Priestia megaterium: one gene and its partner. Each later gene encodes a partner of the first gene's protein in a complex. Links are inferred from orthologs where the notes say so. Each region holds a gene or a part of one and is shown on either strand. Other genes may lie near its edges.

Region 1 (9,064 bases):
ACTTCAACTTCTGTCATACCTTTTCCATCTTTTTTATATTGAAAGGAAGCTCGAGTTGAAATTTCCGCACCAGGTTCTGTTACAAAAGGCACAACGCGATAATCAGCTTGCCATATATCAGGAGTGACCGTACACCTTACATATCCTCTGTAATCATTAAAGAATGTGAGATGTGGATTTTGACTTAAAATTTTATCCGTATCAGCTCGTTTATCTGCTCCGTTCCCTCCGGAAGTGATGGAGGTGCCGACGAACTCTGCACCAATAATTCTTGAATTAAGATTGGCAAAATCCGTGTGTAAATTAGAAGCCCAGTTAGCGTGCACATCTCCAGTTAGTACAATGACGTTGTCCAACTTTTTCTTTTCAATAAAATCAATAACACGCTGACGATTCGCCGTATACCCATCCCATGCATCCATGCTGTATGTAGGCTTAGCCGCCGTTCCAAATTTTCTGGGAGCAAAGAAAATTTGTTGAGCCAGTACGTTCCAATGACACGCTGATTTTTCAAGATTAGTAAAAAGCCATTTTTCTTGTTCAATCCCTAATAGCGTACGTTTAGGATCAAGAGATTCTGGCGTTTGCGGCTTTGTTCCGTCTCCGTTTGCTTGATCGTCTCTGTATTGACGCGTATCCAACACTTGAAAGGAAGCTAGTTTCCCATATGAAAAGTCACGATACAATCTCATATCCGTTCCGTGAGGCAAGGATGTTTGACGCAAAGGCATATGTTCGTAATAAGCTTGATAAGCTGCCGCGCGGCGTTGAATAAATGCTTCTACTGATTGTCCTTTTTCAGGAATTACATTTGCATAATTGTTTTCTACTTCATGATCATCCCACGTCACAATCCACGGAAAAGCAGCATGAGCAGACTTCAAATTGGCATCTGACCTGTACTGAGCATGCCTGTTTCGATAGTCTTGAAGCGTTTGAATTTCTGCGCTGCTGTGAGTACGAACATTTCCGCTTGCAGCCACATACTCGTTTGGTCCATATTCATAGATGTAATCGCCCAAATGAACCACAAAATCCAATTGTTCTTTAACCATATGTTCATAGGCTGTAAAGTAACCATGTTCATACTGTTGACACGAAGCGAATGCAAACGTCATGCTGGCTACTTCTGCATTTGCTGAAGGAAGTGTTTTTGTTTTTCCAACCGGGCTTAACTCATGACCGCTTTTAAATCGATAATAATAAATACGGTTTGGCTTTAATCCTTTTACATCAACGTGAACAGAGTGAGCAAGTTCAGGTCTAGCTATTTCTGTTCCTCGTTTGACAATTCGATGAAAATCTTCATCTTCGGCAAGCTCCCATTTTACTGGAACGGGTTGATTAGGCATTCCCCCGCCATTCAATGGGTCTGGTGCTAATCTTGTCCAAAGAACAATACTATCTGCTAAAGGATCTCCCGATGCGACGCCTAAAGTGAACGGATAACTTGAAAATTTAGGCGCTGCCGCTGAAACTTCTACTGCATTTAAACCGATAGACTGAGCAATTGTTAAGCCAAGTGATACTCCTGCTACTTTTCCAGCTCCTTGTAAAAAACGCCTTCTATCAAACCCTTTACTCGAAGAAAAACTGTTCTGTTTTACTTGCTCTATTAATTCGTGTAACGATTTATTTGCCACTGCACATGCCCCTTCCTCTTGATTTAACTCAAATTATAAAAGCTGTTTGTAAAAGAGGTATAAAGGATTGTAAAGAAGCATTTACCATAAAATAGGTATTTTAAACCATTTTATTTCATTGACAAAATAAGCGAACGGACGACAGCAACCTTTAAATTTCTGCATTTTCTTAATTTTCTATCTACAAATAGTTCTTTACGCTCGTTTTTCTTCATTCAAATTTTACAAAGTCCTAACAACTAAAAAAAGGCAGCATACCGAGGTATACTGCCTTTTGATTAAATATGAGAACGTAAATACGCATCAATAAACGGATCTAGATCTCCATCCATTACACTTTGCGTGTTTCCGACTTCCGTATTTGTGCGGTGATCTTTTACTAACGAATACGGATGGAATACGTAAGAACGAATTTGACTTCCCCATCCAATATCTTTTTGTTCTCCGCGGATTTCAGCTAGCTGTTCTTGCTGCTTCTCAATTTCTAACTGATACAACTTAGATTTTAACATCTTCATTGCTTGCTCACGGTTTTTAATTTGTGAACGTTCCGTCTGACAAGATACGACTACATTAGTTGGGAGGTGAGTAATACGAACAGCTGAATCTGTTGTATTGATATGCTGACCTCCGGCACCGCTTGCACGGTACGTATCAACCTTCAAATCTTCCGTACGAATATCAATTGAAATTTCATCGTTAAATTCCGGCATTATGTCGCACGATACGAATGACGTATGACGACGGCCTGATGAATCAAACGGAGAAATACGAACGAGACGATGAACGCCTTTTTCAGCTTTTAAATACCCGTACGCATTATGGCCTTTAATTAAAAGCGTTACACTTTTAATACCAGCTTCATCCCCAGGTAAGTAATCAAGTGTTTCTACTTTGAAACCTTTTTTCTCCGCCCAGCGCGTATACATACGTAGTAACATTGAACCCCAATCCTGTGATTCTGTTCCACCAGCACCTGGGTGCAATTCTAAAATGGCGTTATTTTTATCATACGGCTCGCTTAAAAGCAGCTGTAATTCAAAGTCGTTCATGCCTGAAATAAGCTCTTTTAGTTCACTAACTAGTTCTTCTGCTAAATCTTCATCGTATTCTTCTTTTACAAGTTCATGAGATATCTGTAAATTTTCGTATGTTTCATCTAAGTGGTTAAATTGATTTACTGCATCTTTTAAACCATTGGCTTCATTAATAACAGTCTGAGCTGCCTGCTGGTCATTCCAAAAATTTGGATCAGCCATAGTCTCATCTAATTCATCGATACGAGCTTGTTTTGTATCGAGGTCAAAGAGACCCCCTAAAGTCCGCTAATCGCTTAGCTGTTTTGTCAAGTTCTTGCTTAATTTCTACTAAATCCATGAGTTAAACACCTCTATTTTATTTTTGACGCACAGGAAGGAAATGAGAAGACTCATTTCCTTCCTGTACTAGTTCATTCTATACTAATTGACTCTTATTTTATGATTCTTTACCGCAGCAGTTTTTATACTTTTTGCCACTTCCACAGATACAAGGATCATTTCGGCCAACTTCTATCGCATTTACTTTTGGCTTCTTCTTAGCCGGCGCGTCTCCTTCTTTTGGATGAACAGCCGCCTGACCTTGCGCTACTTCTTGACGCTCAAGGTTGTTGTTAATTTCTGCTTTCATGATATACTTCGTCACTTCTTCTTCAATGGTTGCAATCATATTTTCAAACATCGCAAAACCTTCCATTTGGTATTCGCGAAGAGGATCTGTTTGGCCGTACGCACGAAGGTGGATACCTTGGCGAAGCTGATCCATCGTATCGATATGATCCATCCATTTAGAATCAACTGCTCTAAGAACAACTACTTTTTCGAATTCACGCATTTGTTCTTCAGGGAGCTGCTCTTCTTTTTCATTATAACGAGCTTTTGCATGATCTACCAGCAGTTCTACCATTTCTTCAGGCTCTTTACGGCGAAGATCTTCTTCTGTGACTTCACCTTCCTCAAGAACATTAGCATTTACGTAATCAATAATCGCTTGTAAATTCCATTCTTCTTCTAATTCTTCACGCGGTGTATTTACCTCAACCACACGCTGTAGCGTTGATTCAATCATACGTTCTACAATCGCACGTAAGTTGTCTGAATCAAGCACTTCAAAGCGCTGTTTGTAAATAACTTCACGCTGCTGACGAAGAACATCATCATATTGAAGCAATTGTTTACGCGCATCAAAGTTATTACCTTCAACGCGTTTTTGAGCGGATTCAACAGCTCTTGTTACAATTTTACTTTGAATTGGCTGTGAATCATCCATACCAAGACGATCCATCATCGCCATCATATTATCAGAACCAAATCGGCGCATTAATTCATCTTCCATGGATAGATAGAATTGAGACACCCCTGGGTCCCCTTGACGTCCAGCACGTCCGCGGAGCTGATTATCAATACGGCGTGATTCATGACGCTCTGTACCAATTACAGCAAGACCTCCAGCTTCAACGACACCTTCACCTAGTTTAATATCCGTACCACGACCGGCCATATTCGTTGCGATTGTTACCGCACCTTTGTGACCCGCATTCTCGATAATATCCGCTTCACGCTCATGCTGTTTTGCATTTAAAACGTGATGGCGAATGCCTTTTTTCTTTAATAATGCTGATAAAACTTCAGATGTTTCAATCGCAACTGTACCAACAAGAACAGGCTGTCCTTTTGCGTGGCGCTCGGCAATATCTTCCACTACCGCATTAAACTTGCCTTCCATTGACTTGTAAATTAAATCCGCTTTATCATCACGTGAAATTGGCTTGTTTGTCGGAATAACGACAACGTGCATGTTGTAGATATTACGGAATTCTTCTTCTTCCGTTTTAGCTGTACCCGTCATACCTGATAATTTTTCATACATACGGAAGTAGTTTTGGAATGTAATTGTAGCTAACGTCATGCTTTCATTTTGAATCTCAACGTTCTCTTTAGCTTCGATAGCTTGATGCAAGCCGTCACTAAAACGTCTTCCTTTCATCAAACGACCAGTAAATTGGTCAACGATTACGACTTGATCTTCATCAATTACATAATCCACATCGTTTTGCATCGTTACATGTGCTTTAAGCGCTTGGTTGATGTGATGGTTTAGCGCTACGTGTGAAATATCAAATAAGTTTTCAATGCCAAATGCGCGCTCGGCTTTTGACATACCTTCTTCGGTTAGCTGAACGCTTTTTGTTTTGATATCAAAAGTAAAATCGGTTTCTTTATCAAGCGTGCGAACGAATGCATTAGCTTGAATATAAAGCGCAGTCGATTTCTGTGCGCTGCCGGATATAATAAGCGGCGTACGTGCTTCATCAATTAAGATAGAGTCAACTTCATCGATTACAGCAAAATGAAGCGGACGTTGAACCATTTGTTCTTTATAAAGCACCATGTTATCACGTAAATAGTCAAATCCTAGTTCATTATTTGTACTATACGTAATATCCGCTGCATATGCTTCTTGTTTTTCTTCACGCGTTAAATGGTTTAAGTTTAACCCTACTTTCAAGCCTAGGAATTCATATAAACGACCCATTTCACTAGCATCACGGCTCGCTAAGTATTCATTGACTGTTACTACATGTACACCTTTGCCTGTAATGGCGTTTAAGTATACAGGCATAGTAGCTGTCAACGTTTTACCTTCACCCGTTTTCATTTCCGAGATATTCCCTTCATGCAGAGAAATACCCCCCATTAGCTGAACTTTGTACGGATACATGCCTAACACACGTTTCGCTGCTTCACGTACAACCGCAAAAGCTTCATCTAATAGGTTATCGAGCGATTCACCATTTTGGTAGCGTTGTTGAAATTCAGCTGTTTTTTCACGAAGCTGATCGTCCGTTAAAGACGCTATTTCAGGACCTAACGCATCAATTTGGTCCGCCATTTTTTCTAAACGGCCGATTTGGCGCTGATTGCCGTCAAACACTTTTTTAAATAATCCAAGCATATTAAAACGCTCCTCTATTTATAATCAGTACATTTTATACTATTTTCATTCATATCTGTATCTTTCATTATAAAACATTCTGAGTAAAATTGTAACATTGCAGCTAAACAAGTAGCAACTTGTACCCTTTTTCGTCTGTCTCTTTACTAGTACTACTCTATTAAGGAGTTATTTTCTATTGTGATTTTCCCTGCCTCACTCTTACAATAAAAAAGGGGAATGTAGAATGAACGTTCAAACGATTACGAAAGAACAAGCTTGGGAAGTCCGACATATCGTCATGTGGCCTCATAAAGATTTCAGTTATGTTCAGCTGAAAGAGGATCCATCAGGCATGCACTATGGACTGTTTGAAAAAGGAGAGTTAAAATCAGTTGTTTCCTTATTTATAACAGGTGATGAAGCTCAATTCCGGAAATTTGCTACGCTCAAAGAAGAACAAGGAAAAGGGTACGGCAGTCATTTGCTAAAAGAGGTTTTGTTCAAACTCAAGAATCTTGGGATACGAAGGGTCTGGTGTAACGCACGAGAAAATAAAGTATCTTTTTATCAGGCATTCAAAATGAAAGAAACCACGCGTGTATTCACCAAATCTTCTACACGCTATGTAGTTATGGAACTATTTTTTTAAACAGCTAAAAAAGCAGCGTGCGGAAGCACGCTGCTTTTATTTTACTGCTCTTATTTAAGAAAGACTGTAACCTTTAGTTTGGTTCAATCAATCCATATCGGCCATCTTTTCTTCGGTACACAACGTTTGTAATGTTTGTCTCAGCATTTGTAAATACAAAGAAACTATGTCCTAACATATTCATTTGTAAAATAGCCTCTTCGCTATCCATTGGTTTTAAATTAAATCGTTTTGTACGAACTAGCTCTAATTCATCCTCTTCAGTTGCAACAGCTACGTTCGCTTCACTTTCTAATGCTGCAAATAGATACTTCTCAGCACCTTTTTCACGCATTTTTCGATTCACTTTTGTTTTATGTTTACGAATTTGACGCTCTAATTTATCTAGGACAAGATCGACAGCTGCGTATAAATCACTGTGGGTCTCTTCAGCTCTCAATACGAGATCATTCATTGGGATTGTGACTTCTATTTTTTGATCGTTATTGTAGACTTTTAAGTTTACATTTACGTCAGCAGTTGGTGTCTCGTCGAAATAACGCTCTAACTTACCAAGCTTTTTCTCTACGTATTCCCTAATTGCTGGAGTCACCTCAATGTTTTCACCGCGAATGTTATACATCATGTTCGAACTCCTCCTTTAATCCATTGCTATACCTCTACAATTCTACAATACCCGACACAATCCCTTCCTAAACTATTAAAATTTTTAGAAAATTTAGTGAAAATTTTTGGAACCTGAGAAAAGTTTATGAAAAAACCAAAAAAATAGACCTTCTTCATAAGAAGAAGGGTTGTATTTTTTACGCAAAATTAATTTTTTTTATCGTAAAACATCCCATCAAACGATTTCATTTCGTAAGGGTTTACATAGCTGTTATTATGCTTTTTTTTCACTTTTAGCAAACGGAGATCTTCCATGATTCGATGCCGGATGAAGATCAGATTTTGATCAATCGTCTTATTCATTTCGACAATTTTCTTACCCATCCATTCATGATCTCTACTTTTTGGCGGCAGCTTCTCCATGAGGTCACGTCTTTTTAATAGAAGATACTCTAATTTCTGAATGTCCTCTTCTCGATTTTTGTCAGAAAATATTTGAGTAAGTCGGTAAATCTCGTCAGTTATCTGATACAGTTCGTTTATCATATTTATGCTTGGCCGCCGCTTCCATGGACTTGCTGGCGGTGAAGCTGCACAACTTGCTTCCACGTATCGCGGAACTCTGTTACATATTGTTCGGCTTCATCCAAGCTCTCTATGTCATTTTTTGTGTTCGCTTCAATTAAACACTGGTTGATATAGTCATACATAGTCATCATAGACTTAGCAACTTGCACGTTTGTATCAAGGGTAATCATTAATTCTTGAATAATATTTTGTGCTTTTAACAAATTCGTATTTTTTAGCTCAATATTTTTTTCCTGTATGCCTGTTCGTGCAAGTTTGATAAATTTCAAACACCCGTTATACAGCATAAGCGTTAACTCTCCTGGAGAGGCAGTCTGAACAGCTCCCTGCTGATACGCTTGATATGGATTATTTGCTGCCATAAACGTTCACTCCTTCTTAACTAAAATATTGCGATAACTGCGCGCTTTGAGCATTTGCATTTTGAATGGCTTTCTCCATTGCTGTAAACTGACGATAATACCGGTCCTCTACTTGTGTGAGCCTGCTTTCAAAACTAGTAATTTGGCTGTTTACGCTTTTTAAATTCCGCCCAAGCAAAAATTGTTCACTTGTCCATGTTGAACGGCCAGCGCGCTGCTCAACTTTGGATACGGTTTGAGTAATCGTATCTCGTAAACGTCGTACAATCCCTTTTTCACTTGTTGTACTTCCACTTTTCATAAATAAATCCATAACAGACTGCGGGTCTTTTTCAATTGCTTCTTTTAATTTAGTCCCGTCACCTTCAATCACTAGCTTGCCTCGATCACTATAGTTTGCGCTAGTTGAAATACCGATGTCCGTTAGCTGTGAAAATGCTCCGCTCACTCCTGATACAGAGGCATACCAGTTAGAACGCATTTGATTCAGCCCGCTTGATAAAATTGTGTCTCCTTTTAACAAACCGCTTTTTGCTTTATCATCCCACTGCTCAGCTTGTTTGTCCGTTAGCTTTTCTCTTTCTTGATCCGTCAAAGGCTGATAGTTTCGGTCTCTTTCTTCGGTAATCTTTCCATTAATTTTCTCAATCAGCTCATTATATTTAGTCACAAAATCTTTGATTGTATCAAATACTTTTTGCGTATCATTGCTTACGTTAACGCGCACATCTCCTGTGAAATTATTTTGAAGGGTATAGGTAACGCCTCCCGTTGTAAATGTATTAGACTTACGAGTTGTTTCTAGACCGTTTAGCGTAAATTTTGCGTCTGTTCCTTTCGCATTACCGGCAAGCTGTAGAAACCCCGTTGTCAAAAATGCTCCTGAAAAAACCATATTGGATCCATCTGGACTGTCAACAGAAGATAAATTCCCCGTATCTTTACGAGTCATGACAACTTTATTCGTTCCTTCATCAAAAAAAGCTGAAATGCCTACTTTTGAATTACTGATTTGTGTGAGAAGGGTGTTTAATGAGGTGGAACCATCAAATTCAAATGGCGTACTTCCCCCATCTTGAATATTTCCTGTTGCTTTGCCTGTACTATCATAAGTTGTCATAGAAAAGTTCAGCACATTTTGCTGATACGAGAACGCTTCAATTGTACTGCCGCTTGTTAATGTGGTACCAAACGTCATTTCACCTGTGTCTTCGTTAATAAATACTTCATTAGAATTTATA
Region 2 (8,954 bases), 4.7 Mb from region 1 along the record:
AGTACTTGGTAAAGAAGGTAAATACGTATTAGTACGTTTAACTTCTGGTGAAGTACGCATGATCCTTGCAACTTGTCGTGCAACTGTAGGTCAAGTTGGTAACGAACAACACGAGTTAATCAACATCGGTAAAGCCGGTCGTTCTCGTTGGTTAGGTATTCGTCCAACTGTACGTGGTTCTGTAATGAACCCTAACGATCACCCACACGGTGGTGGTGAAGGACGTTCTCCAATCGGACGTAAGTCTCCAATGAGTCCATGGGGTAAACCAACACTTGGTTACAAAACTCGTAAGAAGAAAAACAAATCCGATAAATTTATCGTTCGTCGTCGTAAAAAATAACGGGATTGAGCTACGGTTCAAACGAACCGTAGGACAATCACGAAGGGAGGTTCATTTATGGGTCGCAGCTTAAAGAAAGGACCTTTTGTAGATGACCATTTAATCAACAAAATTGAGAAGTTAAACGAAACTGACAGCAAGCAAGTAGTAAAAACTTGGTCTCGTCGTTCAACTATCTTCCCTCAGTTCATTGGTCATACAATTGCTGTATATGACGGTCGTAAACATGTACCAGTTTATGTTACTGAAGACATGGTAGGTCACAAACTTGGTGAATTCGCACCATCTCGTACTTACAAAGGTCACGCAAGTGATGATAAGAAAACAAGACGCTAATATGAGAGGAGGCTTTTAAATGCAAGCTAAAGCTGTCGCGAGAACAGTACGTATTGCTCCTCGTAAAGTTCGTTTAGTTGTAGATTTAATTCGAGGTAAGCAAGTGGGTGAAGCGCTAGCAGTGCTACTTCACACGCCAAAGGCTGCTTCTCCAGTCGTTGAGAAAGTATTAAAATCTGCTATTGCCAATGCAGAACACAATTATGAAATGGACGCTAACAATTTAGTTATTACTGACGCTTTTGTTAACGAAGGTCCAACTTTAAAACGTTTCCGTCCACGCGCTATGGGACGTGCAAGCCAAATTAACAAGCGCACAAGCCACATCACAATCGTGGTATCAGAAAAGAAGGAGGGATAATTCATGGGTCAAAAGGTAAATCCGGTCGGTCTTCGCGTCGGTGTCATCCGTGATTGGGAATCAAGATGGTTCGCTGGCAAAGACTACGCTGACTTATTACATGAAGACTTAAAAGTACGTGAATATATCGCTAAACGTTTAAACGATGCAGCTGTTTCTAAAGTTGAAATCGAACGCGCTGCTAACCGCTTAAACGTAACGATCCACACTGCAAAACCTGGTATGGTAATTGGTAAAGGTGGTACTGAAGTAGAATCACTTCGTAAAGCTCTTAACCAATTAACAGGCAAGCGTGTACACATTAACATCCTTGAAATTAAACGAGCAGATTTAGATGCTAAACTAGTAGCTGAAAACATCGCTCGCCAACTTGAGAACCGTGTATCATTCCGTCGTGCTCAAAAGCAAGCTATCCAACGTAGTATGCGTGCTGGCGCACAAGGTATCAAAACAATGGTATCTGGTCGTTTAGGCGGAGCTGATATTGCTCGTTCTGAATATTACAGTGAAGGTACAGTTCCACTTCATACACTTCGCGCTGATATTGACTATGCTCACGCTGAAGCAGATACTACTTATGGTAAACTTGGTGTGAAAGTATGGATCTATCGTGGAGAGGTTCTTCCTACTAAAAAGAAAACTGAGGAAGGAGGAAAATAATTATGTTATTACCAAAACGCGTTAAATATCGTCGCGAACATCGCGGAAAAATGCGTGGACGCGCTAAAGGTGGTACGGAAGTACATTTCGGTGAATTCGGTTTACAAGCTACTGAAGCTTCTTGGATTACAAACCGTCAAATCGAAGCTGCTCGTATCGCAATGACTCGTTACATGAAACGTGGCGGTAAAGTATGGATTAAAATTTTCCCTTCTAAACCTTATACTGCTAAGCCTCTAGAAGTCCGAATGGGTTCTGGTAAAGGTGCTCCTGAAGGTTGGGTAGCAGTTGTTAAACCTGGAAAAGTAATGTTTGAAATTTCAGGTGTATCTGAAGAGGTTGCACGTGAAGCTTTACGTTTAGCTGCACACAAGCTACCTGTAAAATGTAAGTTTGTAAAACGTGAAGAAATTGGTGGTGATTCTAATGAAAGCTAATGAAATTCGTGACCTTACCACTGCTGAAATTGAACAAAAAGTTAAGGCTTTAAAAGAAGAGTTGTTTAACCTTCGTTTCCAATTAGCGACTGGACAATTAGAGAATACTACTCGTATTCGCGAAGTGCGCAAATCGATCGCTCGTATGAAAACTGTAGTTCGTGAAAGAGAGATTGCTGCTAATAAATAATTAAGTCTGAGAGGAGGCTTTCAGAATGAGTGAACGCAACCAACGTAAAGTTTACACTGGCCGCGTAGTTTCTGACAAAATGGATAAGACTGTTACTGTTCTTGTTGAAACTTACAAAAAGCATTCGCTTTATGGCAAGCGTGTAAAATACTCAAAGAAATTCAAAGCTCACGATGAAAACAATACAGCTCAACTAGGCGATATCGTGAAGATCATGGAAACTCGTCCGTTATCAGCTACTAAACGTTTCCGTCTAGTAGAAGTTGTAGAAAAAGCTGTTATCATCTAATAGTTAAGATAGATCGGATAAGAATGATTCATCCGAAGGGAGGTTTCGTACATGATTCAACAAGAATCTCGTTTAAAAGTTGCAGACAACTCTGGTGCACGTGAGGTACTTACTATTAAAGTACTTGGTGGTTCAGGTCGTAAGACAGCAAACATTGGTGATGTTATCGTTTGTACGGTGAAACAAGCAACACCAGGAGGCGTTGTTAAAAAAGGTGACGTTGTTAAAGCTGTTGTTGTACGTACAAAAAGTGGTGTTCGCCGTACTGACGGTTCTTACATCCGTTTCGACGAAAATGCTTGCGTAATCATCCGTGACGACAAAGGACCACGTGGTACTCGTATCTTCGGACCAGTTGCTCGTGAATTACGTGATAACAACTTCATGAAGATCGTATCATTGGCTCCAGAAGTTATCTAATTGATATATAGAACAAATACAAAATGCCTTTTAAGGAGGTGCGAATAGGATGCATGTTAAAAAGGGCGACAAAGTAGTGGTTATCTCTGGTAAAGACAAAGGTAAGCAAGGTGAAGTACTTGCAGCTTTCCCAAAGAAAGACCGTGTACTTGTTGAAGGCGTGAACGTTGTGAAAAAACACTCTAAACCTTCTCAAGTAAATCCACAAGGTGGAATCGTTAGCCAAGAGGCACCTATCCACGTATCAAACGTAATGCCGTTGGATCCTAAATCTGGTGAGCCAACTCGTGTTGGGTACCAAGTTATCGATGGCAAAAAGGTACGTGTAGCAAAAAAATCTGGTGAAACTTTAGATAAATAATTAATGAAATGTGAAGGGAGGTTTAGTTCACATGAACCGTCTTAAAGAGAAATTTACAAAAGAGATTACTCCTGCTCTAGTTAGCAAGTTTAATTATGAATCTGTAATGCAAGTGCCAAAAATCGACAAGATCGTAATCAACATGGGTATCGGTGATGCTGTTTCTAACTCAAAAGCTTTAGATAACGCTGTTGAAGAACTAGCTGAAATCACTGGTCAAAAACCTGTTGTAACTCGTGCGAAAAAATCTATCGCTGGTTTCCGTCTTCGTGAAGGTATGCCAATCGGTGCGAAAGTTACTTTACGCGGCGAGCGTATGTACGAATTCTTCGATAAATTAGTATCAGTATCACTTCCACGTGTGCGCGATTTCCGTGGTGTATCTAAAAAAGCATTTGATGGTCGTGGAAACTACACGTTAGGTGTTAAAGAACAATTGATCTTCCCAGAGATCGATTATGATAAAGTAACTAAAGTTCGTGGTATGGATATCGTTATTGTTACAACAGCAAACACTGATGAAGAAGCTCGTGAGCTTTTAACTCAGTTCGGTATGCCATTCCAGAAGTAATAACTGCCAACGTTAAGCAGAGGAGGCGAAAATGTGGCTAAAAAATCAATGATTGCGAAGCAAAAACGCCAGCAAAAATTCCAAGTACAAGAGTATACACGTTGCGAACGTTGTGGACGTCCACACTCAGTACTACGTAAATTCAAGCTTTGCCGTATTTGTTTCCGTGAGCTTGCTTATAAAGGTCAAATTCCTGGTGTTAAAAAAGCTAGTTGGTAAAACCCAAGTTTGGGAAGGAGGTAAATTAATATGGTAATGACTGATCCTATTGCAGATTTACTAACTCGTATCCGCAATGCGAACATGGTTCGTCATGAGAAAATTGAAGTTCCTGCTTCTAACATTAAGAAGCAAATTGCAGAAATCCTTAAGCGTGAGGGTTTCGTACGTGATGTAGAATACATCGAAGACAACAAACAAGGTATTATCCGTATCTTCTTAAAATACGGTTCAAATAACGAACGTGTAATTACAGGCTTAAAACGTATCAGTAAACCTGGTCTACGTGTTTATGCAAAAACTAACGAAGTACCACGTGTACTTAACGGTTTAGGTATCGCAATCGTTTCTACTTCTCAAGGTGTTTTAACTGACAAAGAAGCTCGTCAAAAGCAAACTGGTGGAGAAGTATTAGCGTACGTTTGGTAATAAGTTTTAAATGTGAATGGAGGTGTAACTATGTCACGTGTTGGTAAAAAGCCTTTAGAACTTCCAGCAGGTGTTACAGTTACGAACGAGAGCAACACTGTAACTGTAAAAGGACCAAAGGGTGAATTAACTCGTACATTCCACCCTGAAATCGAAATTAAAGTTGAAGACAACGTATTAGTTGTTAATCGTCCTAGTGACAATAAAGAGCACCGCGCTCTTCATGGAACTACTCGTAGCCTTTTAGGTAACATGGTTGAAGGTGTTACTAAAGGATTCGAACGTGGTTTAGAATTAGTCGGTGTAGGTTACCGTGCACAAAAATCTGGTAGCAAATTAGTATTGAGCGTTGGATACTCTCACCCAGTTGAGATTACTCCTGAAACAGGAATTGAAATCGAAGTTCCTTCTCAAACTAAGATCGTTATTAAAGGTATTGATAAAGAACGCGTAGGTGCATTAGCTGCAAATATTCGTGACGTTCGTCCACCAGAGCCTTACAAAGGTAAAGGTATTCGTTACGAAGGCGAATATGTACGTCGTAAAGAAGGTAAAACTGCTAAGAAGTAATGCCGGTTAGGTAAAAGAAAGGAGTGCCCGAAATGATCACGAAGCTTGATAAAAACAAAGTTCGTAAAAAAAGACATGCTCGTGTTCGTGCGAAGTTATCTGGAACTGCAACTCGTCCGCGTTTAAACGTGTTCCGTTCTAATCAACATATTTACGCACAAGTTATCGACGATTTAAATTCAGTAACAATCGCAAGTGCTTCAACGTTAGATAAAGACCTGACTTTAGAAAGCACTGGTAACACTGAAGCTGCTATCAAAGTTGGCGAATTAGTCGCTAAACGCGCAGTAGAAAAAGGTGTAAACGAAGTAGTATTCGACCGTGGCGGTTATTTATATCATGGCCGTGTTAAAGCATTAGCTGACGCTGCTCGTGAAGCTGGATTACAATTCTAATTGTAAAAGGAGGGAAAATCATGCGTCGTATTGATCCAAATAAATTAGAGCTTGAAGAACGTGTTGTTACCGTTAACCGCGTAGCTAAAGTTGTGAAAGGTGGACGTCGTTTCCGCTTCGCTGCATTAGTTGTAGTTGGTGACAAAAACGGTCACGTTGGATTCGGTACTGGTAAAGCACAAGAGGTACCAGATGCAATCCGTAAAGCAATTGAAGATGCGAAGAAAAACTTAATTACTGTACCTATGGTTGGTACAACTATTCCACACGAAATCCTTGGACAATTTGGTGCAGGTCAAATTTTCTTAAAACCTGCTTCTGAAGGTACAGGAGTTATCGCTGGTGGCCCAGTTCGTGCGGTACTAGAATTGGGTGGAGTAAGTGATATTCTATCTAAATCTTTAGGTTCAAACACTCCAATCAACATGGTACGTGCAACTCTTAACGGTTTAGCTAACCTAAAACGTGCTGAAGATGTTGCAAAACTACGTGGCAAGACTGTAGAAGAACTGTTAGGATAAGGGAGGGATATGGAATGGCAAACAAACTAGCAATTACCCTTACTCGTAGCGTAATTGGTCGTCCAGAAGATCAACGTGTAACTGTTCGTACACTTGGCCTACGTAAGTTAAATCAAACTGTCGTTCAAGACGATAATCCTGCAATTCGCGGAATGATTAACAAAGTAGCTCACCTTGTTACAGTAAAAGAGCAATAAGTATAAATTGTCACTCTAAGGAGGTGCTCCGGAATGAAACTTCATGAATTGAAACCAGCTGAAGGTTCACGTAAAGTACGTAACCGTGTAGGTCGTGGTACTGGTTCAGGTAACGGAAAGACTTCAGGTAAAGGTCACAAAGGGCAAAACGCTCGCTCTGGCGGTGGCGTAAGACCTGGCTTCGAAGGTGGTCAAACTCCTTTATTCCGTCGTCTTCCAAAACGTGGGTTCACTAATATCAATCGCAAAGAATACGCGATCGTTAATTTAGAAGCTCTTAACCGTTTTGAAGATGGAACTGAAGTAACACCAGAATTATTAATCGAAACTGGTTTAGTAAGCAAAGCAAAAGCTGGCGTTAAAGTACTAGGAAACGGTACATTAAACTCTAAGCTAACTGTTAAAGCTGCTAAATTCTCTTCAACTGCTAAAGAAGCTATCGAAGCTGCTGGCGGTACAGTTGAGGTGATCTAATGTTTCAAACAATCTCCAATTTAATGCGCGTGCGTGAAATAAGACAAAAAATCTTTTTCACTTTGTTAATGTTAATTGTCTTCCGAATTGGTACATTTATTCCTGTACCAAGTGTTAATACGGATGTACTAAAATTGCAAGATGGGTTAAATGTATTCGGAGTTCTGAATACATTTGGCGGCGGCGCGTTAAAAAACTTTTCCATTCTTGCTATGGGCATTATGCCTTATATTACAGCATCCATCATCGTCCAATTATTGCAGATGGATGTTGTACCTAAGTTTACAGAATGGTCAAAGCAGGGAGATGTTGGGCGCCGTAAATTAGCTCAAGTAACTCGTTATGGAACAATTGTGCTTGGATTTATCCAGGCTTTAGGTATGTCTATAGGATTCAACAATATTTCGGGCGGACAATTGATCGCTAATCCAGGAATTTCTACGTATCTTCTAATTGCTACAGTGTTAACGGCAGGTACTGCCTTCTTAATGTGGTTAGGAGAACAGATTACTGCAAAAGGCGTAGGTAATGGTATTTCTATCATTATCTTTGCTGGGATTGCAGCTGGTATTCCGACAACATTAAATCAAATTTATGCACAGCAATTTGAAGACGTTGGGGATCAATTATTCATTCGTATCGTAACGGTAGTTTTAATTGCGATTGCAGTTTTAGCTATTATTGTTGGGGTTATTTACTTCCAACAAGCGCTACGAAAAATTCCTATTCAATATGCAAAGGGTTCAGCTGGTCGTAATCCTGTTGGAGGTCAATCCACTCATTTACCGTTAAAAGTAAATGCTGCTGGGGTTATTCCTGTTATCTTTGCAGTTTCATTTATTATCACACCACCAACAATTGCATCATTTTTCGGTCCAAATGATGTAACGACGTGGATTCAGAATACATTTGACTATACTAAGCCAATTGGTATGATAGTGTATGTAGCGTTAATCATTGCTTTTTGTTACTTCTATACATTTGTTCAAGTTAACCCTGAACAAGTAGCAGAGAACTTGAAAAAGCAAGGTGGCTACATCCCAGGCATCCGTCCTGGTAAAAGCACACAAGCTTATTTAACGAAAGTGTTATATCGTCTGACATTAATCGGTTCGATATTCCTTGCGTTAATTGCTGTGTTGCCGGTTCTGTTCATCAAAATTGCAAACCTACCCTCATCTGCTCAGATCGGCGGTACTAGTTTGTTAATTGTTGTCGGTGTAGCTCTTGAGACAATGAAACAACTTGAGAGTCAATTAGTGAAACGCCATTATAAGGGATTTATTAAGTAAAGCTGTTTAGTGGGAGGCAGGCTGCTTTCCCATTAAACGGATAAGATACTGAGGGGGAAGCAAGAAATGAATTTAGTGTTAATGGGCCTTCCTGGTGCTGGGAAAGGTACTCAAGCAGAAAAAATCGTTGAGCATTACGATATCCCTCATATCTCAACAGGAGATATGTTCCGAGCTGCAATTAAAGAAGGAACGCAACTAGGTTTAAAAGCTAAATCATTTATGGACCAAGGTAACCTTGTTCCTGATGAAGTAACAATTGGAATTGTGCGCGAGCGTTTAAACAAACAAGATTGTGAAAACGGCTTTTTACTTGATGGCTTCCCGAGAACAGTAGCCCAAGCAGAAGCTCTTGAAACAATTACAAAAGAACTAAACAAGCAAATTGATTATGTGATTAATATTGATGTAGATCAAAGCATTTTAATGGAGCGTCTTACTGGACGCCGCATTTGTAAAGATTGCGGAGCTACTTACCACTTAGTATTCAATCCTCCTGCGAAAGAAGGAGTTTGTGACAAATGTGGCGGAGAGCTTTATCAACGTGCAGATGACAATGCTGAGACGGTTTCAACTAGACTTTCAGTTAATGTTAAACAATCTCAACCTCTACTTGATTTTTATCAAGAAAAAGGTTATCTACGCAATATTAATGGTAATCAAGATATTAACATTGTGTTTGAGGATGTTCGTCAATTACTTGCTGGGGTTAAGCAATGATCATTTGCAAGACACCAGAGGAAATTGAGGTCATGCGTGAAGCTGGACGAATCGTGGCTTTAACTCATCAAGAGTTGAAAAAACATATCGTTCCAGGTATTACGACTATAGAATTGGATGCAATTGCTGAAAATTTTATTCGTCAACATGATGCAATTCCGTCTTTTAA

What was found.
Region 2: the proteins of secA (region 1) and secY are in contact, whole or in part, in a crystal structure (PDB 3DIN), measured with the Thermotoga maritima proteins. The link is inferred for Priestia megaterium from one-to-one orthologs. Residues at the interface, in WP_004082002.1 of Thermotoga maritima: Glu261, Ala262, Arg263, Lys300, Ala301, Arg302, Thr303, Ile304, Ile305, Leu323, Tyr324, Asp325, Pro326, Val329, Ser330, Tyr333, Ile336, Lys340, Phe345, Val349, Glu363, Phe364, Tyr374, Ser375, Gly376, Gly377, Glu393, Ile395, Thr482, Ser483; in WP_004081795.1 of Thermotoga maritima: Glu108, Gly109, Glu110, Glu111, Ala236, Glu237, Arg238, Arg239, Ile240, Thr241, Ile242, Gln243, Tyr244, Ala245, Arg246, Arg247, Val248, Thr249, Gly250, Arg251, Arg252, Val253, Tyr254, Gly256, Ala257, Ser258, Thr259, Tyr260, Leu261, Pro262.

The regions. Positions count from the first base shown.
Region 1 is NZ_CP023317.1:4,827,348-4,836,411, forward strand. Bases 2,879-5,957 are described here. They hold secA (preprotein translocase subunit SecA), read right to left. Parts: upstream 5,637-5,957; coding sequence 3,120-5,636; downstream 2,879-3,119. Other genes in these bases: CEQ83_RS24820 (GNAT family N-acetyltransferase), read left to right, coding at 5,863-5,957. Also shown: CEQ83_RS24805 (alkaline phosphatase D family protein), read right to left, coding at 1-1,616; more of CEQ83_RS24820, read left to right, coding at 5,958-6,267; hpf (ribosome hibernation-promoting factor, HPF/YfiA family), read right to left, coding at 6,341-6,892; CEQ83_RS24830 (flagellar protein FliT), read right to left, coding at 7,081-7,419; flagellar export chaperone FliS, read right to left, coding at 7,422-7,823; flagellar filament capping protein FliD, read right to left, coding at 7,840-9,064. UniProt on the Escherichia coli protein: Required for protein export, interacts with the SecYEG preprotein conducting channel.
Region 2 is NZ_CP023317.1:119,817-128,770, forward strand. The notes cover bases 5,950-8,918. They hold secY (preprotein translocase subunit SecY), read left to right. Parts: upstream 5,950-6,772; coding sequence 6,773-8,065; downstream 8,066-8,918. Other genes in these bases: rpsE (30S ribosomal protein S5), read left to right, coding at 5,950-6,102; rpmD (50S ribosomal protein L30), read left to right, coding at 6,117-6,299; rplO (50S ribosomal protein L15), read left to right, coding at 6,333-6,773; CEQ83_RS00695 (adenylate kinase), read left to right, coding at 8,132-8,785; map (type I methionyl aminopeptidase), read left to right, coding at 8,782-8,918. Also shown: rplB (50S ribosomal protein L2), read left to right, coding at 1-343; rpsS (30S ribosomal protein S19), read left to right, coding at 401-679; rplV (50S ribosomal protein L22), read left to right, coding at 699-1,040; rpsC (30S ribosomal protein S3), read left to right, coding at 1,044-1,700; rplP (50S ribosomal protein L16), read left to right, coding at 1,703-2,137; rpmC (50S ribosomal protein L29), read left to right, coding at 2,127-2,327; rpsQ (30S ribosomal protein S17), read left to right, coding at 2,353-2,616; rplN (50S ribosomal protein L14), read left to right, coding at 2,668-3,036; rplX (50S ribosomal protein L24), read left to right, coding at 3,086-3,397; rplE (50S ribosomal protein L5), read left to right, coding at 3,429-3,968; CEQ83_RS00655 (type Z 30S ribosomal protein S14), read left to right, coding at 4,002-4,187; rpsH (30S ribosomal protein S8), read left to right, coding at 4,218-4,616; rplF (50S ribosomal protein L6), read left to right, coding at 4,647-5,186; rplR (50S ribosomal protein L18), read left to right, coding at 5,219-5,581; more of rpsE, read left to right, coding at 5,602-5,949; more of map, read left to right, coding at 8,919-8,954. UniProt on the Escherichia coli protein: The central subunit of the protein translocation channel SecYEG. Consists of two halves formed by TMs 1-5 and 6-10.